One region of the Saccharopolyspora mangrovi genome, then DNA from elsewhere that is predicted to be linked to it. Evidence: riboswitches for the same ligand, from Rfam matches in the RefSeq annotation. Region 1 holds a riboswitch; each other region holds the start of a gene.
The links. Region 1 has a riboswitch for thiamine pyrophosphate ahead of thiO (glycine oxidase ThiO). Riboswitches for the same ligand answer to the same signal wherever they lie in the genome.
Positions count from the first base shown of each region.

Region 2: linked by a shared signal. The riboswitch ahead of R4I43_RS17140 (purine-cytosine permease family protein) and the one ahead of thiO (glycine oxidase ThiO) in region 1 are both predicted to bind thiamine pyrophosphate.
Region 3: linked by a shared signal. The riboswitch ahead of thiD (bifunctional hydroxymethylpyrimidine kinase/phosphomethylpyrimidine kinase) and the one ahead of thiO (glycine oxidase ThiO) in region 1 are both predicted to bind thiamine pyrophosphate.

Region 1 covers NZ_JAWLNX010000012.1:62,577-65,840, forward strand. The annotation lists gene thiG (thiazole synthase) at 1-387, opposite strand, end outside; gene thiS (sulfur carrier protein ThiS) at 390-590, opposite strand; gene thiO (glycine oxidase ThiO) at 587-1,705, opposite strand; TPP riboswitch at 1,697-1,804, opposite strand; gene thiE (thiamine phosphate synthase) at 1,876-2,547, shown strand; gene R4I43_RS18125 (S1 family peptidase) at 2,619-3,264, opposite strand, start outside.
Region 2 covers NZ_JAWLNX010000011.1:59,206-62,469, forward strand. The annotation lists gene R4I43_RS17135 (family 2 encapsulin nanocompartment cargo protein polyprenyl transferase) at 1-447, shown strand, start outside; gene R4I43_RS17140 (purine-cytosine permease family protein) at 516-1,841, opposite strand; TPP riboswitch at 1,832-1,943, opposite strand; gene R4I43_RS17145 (helicase HerA-like domain-containing protein) at 1,983-3,264, opposite strand, start outside.
Region 3 covers NZ_JAWLNX010000006.1:300,869-304,132, forward strand. The annotation lists gene R4I43_RS11585 (hypothetical protein) at 1-141, opposite strand, end outside; gene tenA (thiaminase II) at 363-1,073, opposite strand; gene thiD (bifunctional hydroxymethylpyrimidine kinase/phosphomethylpyrimidine kinase) at 1,198-1,995, opposite strand; TPP riboswitch at 1,983-2,078, opposite strand; gene R4I43_RS11600 (hypothetical protein) at 2,120-2,356, opposite strand; gene R4I43_RS11605 (hypothetical protein) at 2,530-3,264, shown strand, end outside.

The sequences.
Region 1 (3,264 bases):
CAGGACGACGAAGCCCTGGTCCACCAGCTGTTCCGCCGCGTCGAGGAGCTCGATCGGGTCGGGCAGCAGGGTTTCCTCGTCGGCCACCACCTCCAGCTTGACCCAGTTGGTCTCCAGCGCTTCGCGGGCCAGCTGGGCGGTGAGCACCGCTTCGGCCGCGGTGCGGCAGCCCGCGGTGTTGGGCAGCGCCTCGATGCCGAGCTTGCGCAGCAGGTCCAGCACGCCGGTGCCGCCGCCGGCGTCGGCGCGCCGCATCGCGACGGTGGTCAGCTCGGTTCCGGACGCGATCAGCGCGCGCTCCAGGACCGAGAGGTTGCCCGCCCCTCCGGTCCCGGTGATCAATCGCGAACCGAACTCGCGCCCGGCGATCACCAATGGGTCGTCCACGGTCACCCTCCTTGCACTGCGGTGAGGACTTCGATGGTGGCGTCGGCGTGCAACACCGTGCCAGGCCACGACGCGCGCGGCACCACCGCGCCGTCCAAGGCCACCGCCACGCCCTTCTCCGGCACGCCGAAGTCGTCCAGCACCGACGCCAGCGTGGCGTCGGCGGCGGTCTCTCGCGCCTCGCCGTTGATCACGACCTTCACTGCTGCCCTCCCAAACGGCTCGGGTCGGTGGCCTTGATGAGCGCTCCGGGGTCGTCGCCGCGCAGCAGCGCCAGCACCGCGTCGACGGTGACCGGTGTGAGCAGGAACCCGCCCCGGTGGTGGCCGGTGGCGGCGAGCACGCCCGGCTCCAGCCAGCCGATGACCGGCAGGTTGTCGGCGGTGCTCGGGCGCAGCCCGGCGGTGGCTTCGAGCAGCGTGTACTCGGCGATGCCGGGCATCACGGTCTCGGCGTCGGCGAGCAGGTCGCGGACGCCTGCGACGGTGACCTCGGTGTCGAAGCCGACCTCGTGCTGGGTGGCGCCGAGCACGACTCCCCCGTCGTCGCGCGGCACCAGGTAGCAGGGCCTGCCGCGGACCGGGCCGCGCACGGTGCGGGTCGGCGGCGGCAGCGCCGTGGCGCGCTTGCGCAGCCGCAGGATCTCGCCCTTGACCGGGCGGATCGTCCCGGCCAGCGCGGGGTGCAGCGAGCCGGAGTGCGCACCCGCGGAGATCACCGCGACATCGCACTCCACAGTGGACTCGGCGAGCTCCACGGCTCCCGGCCGGACCCGCTCGGCGCGTTCCCGGACGAACTCCACGCCCGAGGCCTTCGCCGCCGCCTGCAGCGCGGTCAGCGCCATGCGGTTGTCCACCGCCAGATCACCGGGGATCTCCAGCCCGCCGCGCACCGACGGGCCCAGCACGGGTTCGCGCTTGCGCACCTCGCGGCCGGTCAGCCGGGTGACGCTGCGGCCGAGCCCGGCCAGGTGCCCGGAGACGTTGTCGAGCTCTTCGCGGTCGGCGCCGTCGACGCCGATCATCAGCGTGCCCTCGGTGCGCAGCCCGGACGGCAGTCCGGCGGCGCAGCTGAGCTCCTCGGCGAAACCAGGCCAGCGGGTCAGCGACGTCGAGCCCAGCTCGAGCAGTTCTTCCTCGCCCGGCCAGGCCTCGGCGAGAGGTGCGAGCATCCCGCCCGCGACGTACGAAGCGCCGGAGGCGGGTTCGGGGTCGACCAGGCTCACCCGGTTCCCGGCCGCGGCGGCCCGCCAGGCCACCGAAAGGCCGACGACTCCGCCGCCCACCACGACGACATGATCAGTTCGTTTCTCAGACAACTCCACGCTCCCTGCGCCGGCATGACCCGGATCAGGTTCGACGGTCGGAGCCCTGCGCTCCCTCTCAGCCCGGTCCGCCGGGCTCCCGTGCTCACCACCATCCACCGTACCCGCCCGCAGATCACGACGTCAGCAGCTGGTCGGCGAATCTGCGGGCTAGGCTGGAGGGCATGCCTGGATTGGACGGCTTCGGCATTCGCGCCCGCCTCGGCGAGGCGAAGTTGTACCTGTGCACCGACGCCCGCAGCGAGCGAGGTGATCTCGCGGAGTTCGCCGACGCGGCCCTGGCGGGTGGTGTCGACATCATCCAGCTGCGGGACAAGAGCCCGAACGGCGCTCCGCTGGAGGCCCGCCAGGAGCTCGCCGCGCTGGAGGTGCTGGCCGAGGCGTGCGTCCGGCACGGCGCCCTGCTGGCGGTCAACGACCGCGCGGACGTCGCGATGGCCGCCGAGGCCGACGTGCTGCACCTGGGGCAGGACGACCTGCCGGTGGACGTCGCCCGCCGCGTCGTCGGCGACCACGTGGTGGTCGGCCGGTCCACGCACGACATCGCCCAGGCCGACTCCGCTGCCACCGAACCGGGCGTCGACTACTTCTGCACAGGCCCGGTGTGGACGACGCCGACCAAGCCCGGACGTCCGGCCGCGGGCGTCGAGCTGGTCCAGCACGCCGCCGAGCACCGGGGGCACGGCCGTCCGTGGTTCGCCATCGGCGGCATCGGCCCGGACAACGTCGACGAGGCCGTCAAGGCCGGTGCCGAGCGCATCGTGGTGGTCCGCGCGATCACCGACGCCGAGGACCCCGCGGCCGCGGCCCGGGACCTGCGCTCCCGCCTCCCCTGATCCGAACGCGAACGACCCCCGGGAGCTGGTCCCGGGGGTCGCGCGGTTTCAGCTGGGAACTCCCGAACCGGTCACTGGGTCAGCAGGGAGACGCCGTAGGCCGACAGCGCTTCGCCGACGGGCTGGAAGTAGGTCGTGCCACCGCTGGTGCAGTCGCCCGAGCCACCCGAGGTCATGCCCTGAGCCTGGTCACCGGAGATGAACGAGCCACCGGAGTCGCCCGGCTCGGCGCAGACGTCGGTGCGGGTCAGGCCCTCGACCGTGCCCTGCTCGTACTGCACGGACTGGTTCTTGGCCTGGACCGTGCCGCAGTGCCAGCCGGTGGTGGAGCCGGAGCGGCAGATCGACGCGCCCTCGGCGGCCTCGGTGGAACCGGCCACGGCCTGGGTGCCGCCGCTGTAGTTGTTCACGGCGGGCTGCGGGGTGTCGTCGGGGCCGACGGAGATGTAGGAGTAGTCGTCACCGGGGAAGGACGAGCCCTCGAAGGTGCCGCTGGGCTCGGTGGTGGTGTCACCGGCGCCGCCGCAGTGGCCCGCGGAGACGAAACCGCCGTCGACGGCGAAGCCGACGGAGCAGCGGGCGCCGCTGCCGATGTAGTAGGCGTTGCCGCCGACCACGTCCATCAGCGTCTTGGGCTGCTCCTGCGACTCGACGACCTGCACCGCGCCGGCCGGCGCACCGGTGGCCTGCGCGAACTGCGCGGCCTCGGCGGCGGCA
Region 2 (3,264 bases), on a different contig from region 1:
GCGTGCGCTCTCGGGGCGCTCAGCGGCGGCGGATCCCCGGAGCAGATCACCAGGATGCGCAGCTTCGGGGAATGTCTCGGGCTGGCGTTCCAGCACGTCGACGACCTGCTGGGCATCTGGGGCGATCCGGCGATGACCGGCAAGCCCGTGTTCTCCGATCTGCGGACCCGCAAGAAGACGCTGCCGGTGGTCTCGGCCCTGACCTCCGGCACCAGCGCGGGCCAGCGGCTGGCCGCGCTCTACTACCGCGAGCAACCGCTGATCAGCGGCGAGTTGGCCCAGGCCGCGGAACTCGTCACGCTCGCGGGTGGCAAGGCGTGGAGCCAATCCCAAGCCGACGAGCTCCTGGCCGCGGCGCTGTCGGATCTGCGCAAGGCGGACCCGGACGAGGAGGCGGCGGATTCGCTGACCGCCCTCGCTCAGCTGGTTGCCCGCCGGGACCACTGAGTCCCGGCGCCCGGAAACGACGGCTCCAGCCGCTTCTCGCCCCTCCCGGCTGGAGCCGTCCCCGGTCCTCAGGCGTCGCGCCGGTTCCGGGTGAGCAGACCGATGACGCCCGCGGCGATCGCGGAGATGAGGAAGGAGGTCAGGGCCGCGCTCATCCAGGTGGGAACGGTGAACCCGGCGGCTTCGCGGGCGCTGGTCCAGAACGCGGTCCACCAGCCGAGTTCACCGGGGTTGATCAGCTGGAACGTCGCGAAGCCCAGCAGCCAGGCCACGAGCATCCCCCAGCGCGACGGGGCCTGGGCGGAGACGTCCCACTCGCGGCTGCGGGCGTTGTAGAAGTAGTCCACCGCCAGCACGCCGAACATCGGCACGAACACCGACCCGATCAGCAGCAGGAAGTTGGAGAACTGCTCGATGTCCATCGTCAGCGCCGCCAGCGTGCTGACCGCGCCGACGACCAGGCTCAGCACGCGGCGGTCGGTGCTGGGACGCAGGTTCTGGATCGACACCGCGGTCGAGTAGGTGTCGGCGAAGGACTGGTCGACCTCGCGCAGCACCAGCACCGCGAAGAACAGCACGCCCAGCGGAGCGGCCAGCAGCGGGTCGAAGGCCTTGTCGCCGTCGAAGCCGACCAGCGCCAGGCCGAGCAGGCCCAGCAGGTAGCAGGCGATCTGGGTGATCGAGTAGCCGACGGTGGCGGCGGTGAACGCGCCGCGCGCCGACCGGGAGTGCCGCGAGTAGTCCGAGGCGACCGGCAGCCAGGACACCGCCACGGCCAGGGCCGCGTCGGCACCCGGCCAGAAGCCCTCCCAGGACCCGTCGTGCATCGGCGGCAGCGGCTTGAGCAGCAGCTGCACGAAGAAGTAGACCATCGCGACGAGCACGGCGACGCTCACGTAGCGGCGCAGCAGCCGCAGCGCGCCGAGCGGCCGCAACGTCAGGCCGGTGGTGATCACCCCGGCGATCAGCACGTACAGCCACTGCGGTCCGCCGCCGAACAGGGCCTCCGCGCCCTGGGCGATCACCAGCAGTTCGAAGGTGCCCCAGCCGACCAGCTGCAGGATGTTGAGCACCGTCGGCACGTAGGACAGGCGGGTTCCGAACAGGCCGCGCAGCAGCATCATCGCCGGCGCGCCGGTGCGGGCCCCGGGGATGGCGGCGATGCCGACCATGAGGCTGCCCAGCACGGTTCCCACGATGGTCGCGGTCACCGCTGCCAGGAACGACAGCTGCGGCACTCCGGCCGGTGCGAGCACCGCGAGCGCTCCGCTGAAGCCCAGCAGGCTCACGCCGAGGTTGCCCCAGAACGCGCCCTGGTCGAGCACTCCCAGCGTTCTCGGCGCGGGTTCGTCCAGGGTGTTCGGAACTTCGGAACGTTCGACGTCAAGCGCCATCAACAGCTCCCTACGCCGGCATTATCCGGACAGGTTCGGCGGTCGGTGGCGCGCGTTGCCACCCTCTCAGCCCGGTGCGCCCGAGCTCCCGCGTGGATTCAGTCGGGCAGGACCCTACCCGATCGGGTGAAGCGCTGTCAGTCAGTGCCTGCGGTTGCCGAACAGGCCTCGGGTGATCTCGCGTCCTGCGGCGCTGGCGGCGGAGCGGAAGAACGAGCGCACGGCGGGGTTCTCGATCGCCTTCTGGAACATGCTCGCTTCCTGGTGTTGCGGCTGGCGCCGTTCGCCGGCTTCGGCAGCGGCGGCCGGTTCGGTGGCCTTCTTCGCGAGCTTCTCGTAGGCCGATTCGCGGTCGATCGTCTCGGAGTACTTGGCGTGCAGGTCCGAGGACTGGGCCGCGGCGCGCACGGAGTCCTCGCCGATGCTGCCCATCAGCGAGCGCGGTGGCCGCAGCCGGGTCCAGGCCACCGGTGTGGGCGCACCGGTCTCGGACAGCACCGTGACGATCGCTTCGCCGATGCCGAGCGTGGTCAGCGCCTGGTCGAGCTGGTAGTGCTCGGTGGTCGGGTAGGTCTTGACCGTGCGCGCGAGCGCCTTCTGGTCCTCGGGGGTGAACGCGCGGATGGCGTGCTGGACGCGCGCGCCGAGCTGGGAGAGCACCGGGTTGGGCAGGTCGGTGGGCAGCTGGGTGCAGAAGAACACGCCCACGCCCTTGGAGCGGATGAGCTTCACGGTCTGCTCGATGCGGTCCAGGAACGCCTTGGAGGCGTCGTTGAACAGCAGGTGCGCCTCGTCGAAGAAGAACACCAGCTTCGGCCGGTCGAGGTCACCGGCTTCGGGCAGTTCCTCGAACAGCTCGGCCAGCAGCCACATCAGGAACGTGGAGAACAGCACCGGGTTGGCCTGCACGTCGTCGAGCTCGAGCAGGTTGACCACGCCCTTGCCCTCGACCTGCCGCAGCAGGTCGGCCACCTCGAGCTCGGGTTCGCCGAAGAACTCGTCGCCGCCCTGGGCCTCCAGGTTGGACAGCGCCCGCAGGATCACCCCGGCACTGGCGGCCGAGACGCCGCCGATGCCCTTGAGGTCCTCCTTGCCTTCGTCGCTGGTCAGGTACTGGATGACCGAGCGGAGGTCCTTGGTGTCCAGCAACGCGAGTCCGCGCTGGTCGGCCCAGTGGAAGATCAGCCCCAGGGTGGATTCCTGGGTGGCGTTGAGCCCGAGCACCTTCGCCAGCAGCAGCGGCCCGAAGCTGGTGATCGATGCCCGGATCGGCACGCCGCGCCCGCCGGTGCCCAGCGAGAGGAACTGCGCGGGGTAGGACGTGGCCTGCCAGTCGTCGCCGACGTCCTGGGCGCGGGCGGTGAGCTTGTCACCGCCCTCCCCCGGCCTGGCCAGCCCGGACAGGTCGCCCTTGATGTCGGCG
Region 3 (3,264 bases), on a different contig from region 1:
CGGCGCCTCGGTGATGCCCGGCTGCAGCTCCGCGCCGTCGGGCGTCTCGCGGGTGTCCTGGCGCCGGTCAGCTATGTAGAACGGCGCGGCGGCCAGGATCGGGACCGTCATGCCGATGAACACGATCAGAAGAGAACTCACTGCCCCGGAACTCCATCCACGCCTGAGGGAAAACCCGCCCCTGAAACCCCAGCTCGAACAGGGGTTTCGCCCAGCATGTCGCTGTGCGGGCGGCTTCGTTAACAGACCAAGATTGTGTCGCGCATCACATATTGGATCACGCTTCGGAGTAACGCGAAACGGATGACGGCCCGCCACTCCGAGCGAGCCGCCATCGGCGTTCGTGAGACGCGAAACCCTTGTCAGCCAATGAATTTCGCGGTCGGCCAGGTTTCCTTGATCCACGCGCTGTTCCAGAACAACCACTCGAACTCGGTCGCCCGGGCGAACGCGGCGAACATCTGCTCGCGCGTCTCCTCGTCGGCGTGCGCCGCGACCTTGTCGGTGAGCTCGCGAGCGGACAGCACCGCCTCGGCGAACTCGTCGTCGGCGTAGGTGGTGATCCACGCCTTGTACGGGTGGCCCTCGATGTCGCCGGTGGCGTCCAGGATCTTGCTGCCGACGTACTGGTAGACCCAGAAGCACGGCAGGATCGCCGCCAGCAGCACCGGGTAGGACTCGGTCAACGCGCAGGCGCGCAGGTAGGACGTGTAGCCCAGGCACGACGGCGAGGTGTCGATGCCGGCGATCTCCTCGTCGGTCAGGCCGAACTCGGCGACGTAGCCGGCGTGCAGCCGCCGCTCCTCGACCAGCGCGCCCTGCGCGGCACCGGCCAGGAACGCCGCGTCCGCAGCGTCATCGGCCCTGGTCGCCGCGGCCGACAGCGCCTGCGCGAAGCCGACCAGGTAGCGGGCGTCCTGGACGATGTAGAAGGCGAACACGTCGCGTTCGAGGCTGCCGTCGGCGAGCGCCTTGTTGAACGGGTGGTCCACGATCGCCTGCTGCAGTCCGACGGTGCGGTCCCACGCCTCGGCGCAGAACCCTCCGGCGGGCGGTGCGGGCAACGTGCTCATGAGAACCCCTCACGGAAGTCGGAATCTCGGGTGCGGTGGAGCAGGGCAGCTCTGGCGAGCACTGCCCTTGATCGAAGAAGCCCGTGCTGCCCGGACAGTTCGAGCGAGAACTGCCCGCGGCCGCTCACCACCAGCGGTGGAAGTGGTGCACCGGGCCGTGACCGCGACCCACGTCCAAGCGCTCCGAGGCGCGGAGGGCCTCGGTGAGGTACTGCTTGGCCTCGCGGACCGCTTCCAGCCAGTCCGCGCGCTGCGGGCGCAGCGCGGCGATCGCGGCGGAGAGCGTGCAGCCGGTGCCGTGGTCGTTGGTCGTGACGACCCGCTCGCTGGTGAGGAACTCGGCCAGGCCGTCGCCGTAGAGCAGGTCCACGCTCGACTCGCCGTTGAGGTGACCGCCCTTGAGCAGCACCTGCTTGGCGCCCAGCGCGGCCAGCCGCTCGGCCTGCGCGGGCATCTGCTCGGGGCTGCCGATCTCGGCCTCGCCCAGCAGGTCGGCGGCCTCCGGCAGGTTCGGCGTGATCAGGTCCACCCGCGGCAGCAGCTCGTCGCGCAGCGCCCCGACGGCCTCCGGGGCCAGCAGCCGATCACCGCTCTTGGCGACCATGACCGGGTCCAGCACCACGAACCGCGGCGAGTAGCGCTCCAGCACCGCCGTGACCGCGCGGATGACCTCGGCGTTGGCCAGCATGCCGATCTTGACCGCGTCCACCCGGACGTCGTCGAGCAGCGTCACCAGCTGGTCGGTGATGAAGTCCGGCGGCACCTCCTGCACCCGGCTCACCCCGGTGGTGGTCTGCGCGACCAGCGCGGTGATCACCGACATGCCGTAGGCGCCGTTGGCGGAGAAGGCCTTGAGATCAGCCTGGATGCCGGCACCACCACTCGGGTCGGTCCCGGCGATGGTCAGCACGTTGGGGGCCATGACGTCCCTCCGCTAGTACGAGCTAGGTCAGGTTCAACGGGTCTGTTCTCAGCCCCTGGGCAGGGGCACCCCGCGTCACTGACACCAACCTAACAACCCAGGGCAAGCCCCGGACCCTCGCGGTTCAGTCGATCAACCCCAGCACCTGGCCGACGGTGAGCACCTCACCCGCCCGCACCTGGTGCCAGAGCGTGCCGGTGGCCAGCGCGCACACCCGGATTTCGGCGCCCTCGGCCTCGGCCGGGCGCAGCTCGGCCAGCGGCTCGCCCGCCCGGACCCGGCTCCCGTCCGGCGCCAGCCACCGCACGACCCGCCAGCGATCCGGGCCCCGTCGCTCGCCCGGCAGGTGCAGATCGGTCATCTCGCGGCCCCCGCTTCGACGAGCCGTAAGGATGCGACGAATGACGCAGCGGATAAGCCCACCAGGGGCAAAAGCCACCCCGATGGAGCAGTGCGATCGCGATCGATTTCACACCGTGAAAGCACCCACCGGAAGGCGAGGTCAACCTCCATCACGGACTAAAGTGGAGGGCGATGGAAACCACGACCGATGCCCCAGGCTTCGCCCGCTCGCGCCGGCAGCGTCCCGAACAGGACCCGGCGCAGATCTGGGCGCCGCTAGCGGACCTGACCGAGGCCGCCGCCGCGGCCGCCGGATCGGGGACGGTGGCGATCACCCGCGGATTCGACCGCAACAGCCGTCAGCGCGCCAAGGCGCTGCGCGAACTGCTGTCCCGGCGCGACGTGCCGGCGATCGAGGTCACGCCCGCCCCGGGCAGTGATCGGCTGCTGACCGACGTGGCGGTCAGCGCGGTGGTCAACCTGATCGGCGCCGGTTCGTGGCAGCCCTACCGGCTGGCCGCGCAGCTGCGCGCCCCGGTGCTGACCCCCAAGCCCGGCACCGAGCCGGGCGACGAGGTCACCAGGGACGTCATCGCGCTGGCCGGCGAGGAGTCCGGCAAGCGGGACGTCGCGCTCTCGCACGTGGCGGTGCGCGGCGACAACCCGGCCGATGGCCGCCTGACCGTGTCCTTCGACGGCACCGAGCAGGTCATCGACGGCGGCTGGCTGACTGCCACGGTCACGGGCGACCAGCTGGCGGTGCACTACGGCGGCGGGGAGCTGGCCGAGCAGTCGGTCACCACCGGCCGGATCCGGGTCGAGGCCTCCGACGCACCGCACCGCCTGGTGCGTGACGAGCTGCCGATCGCCGACTTCGAAGGCGCGGTCGTGCTCTCCGCCGAGGCCGCCGGGCTGAAGGTTCGCCCG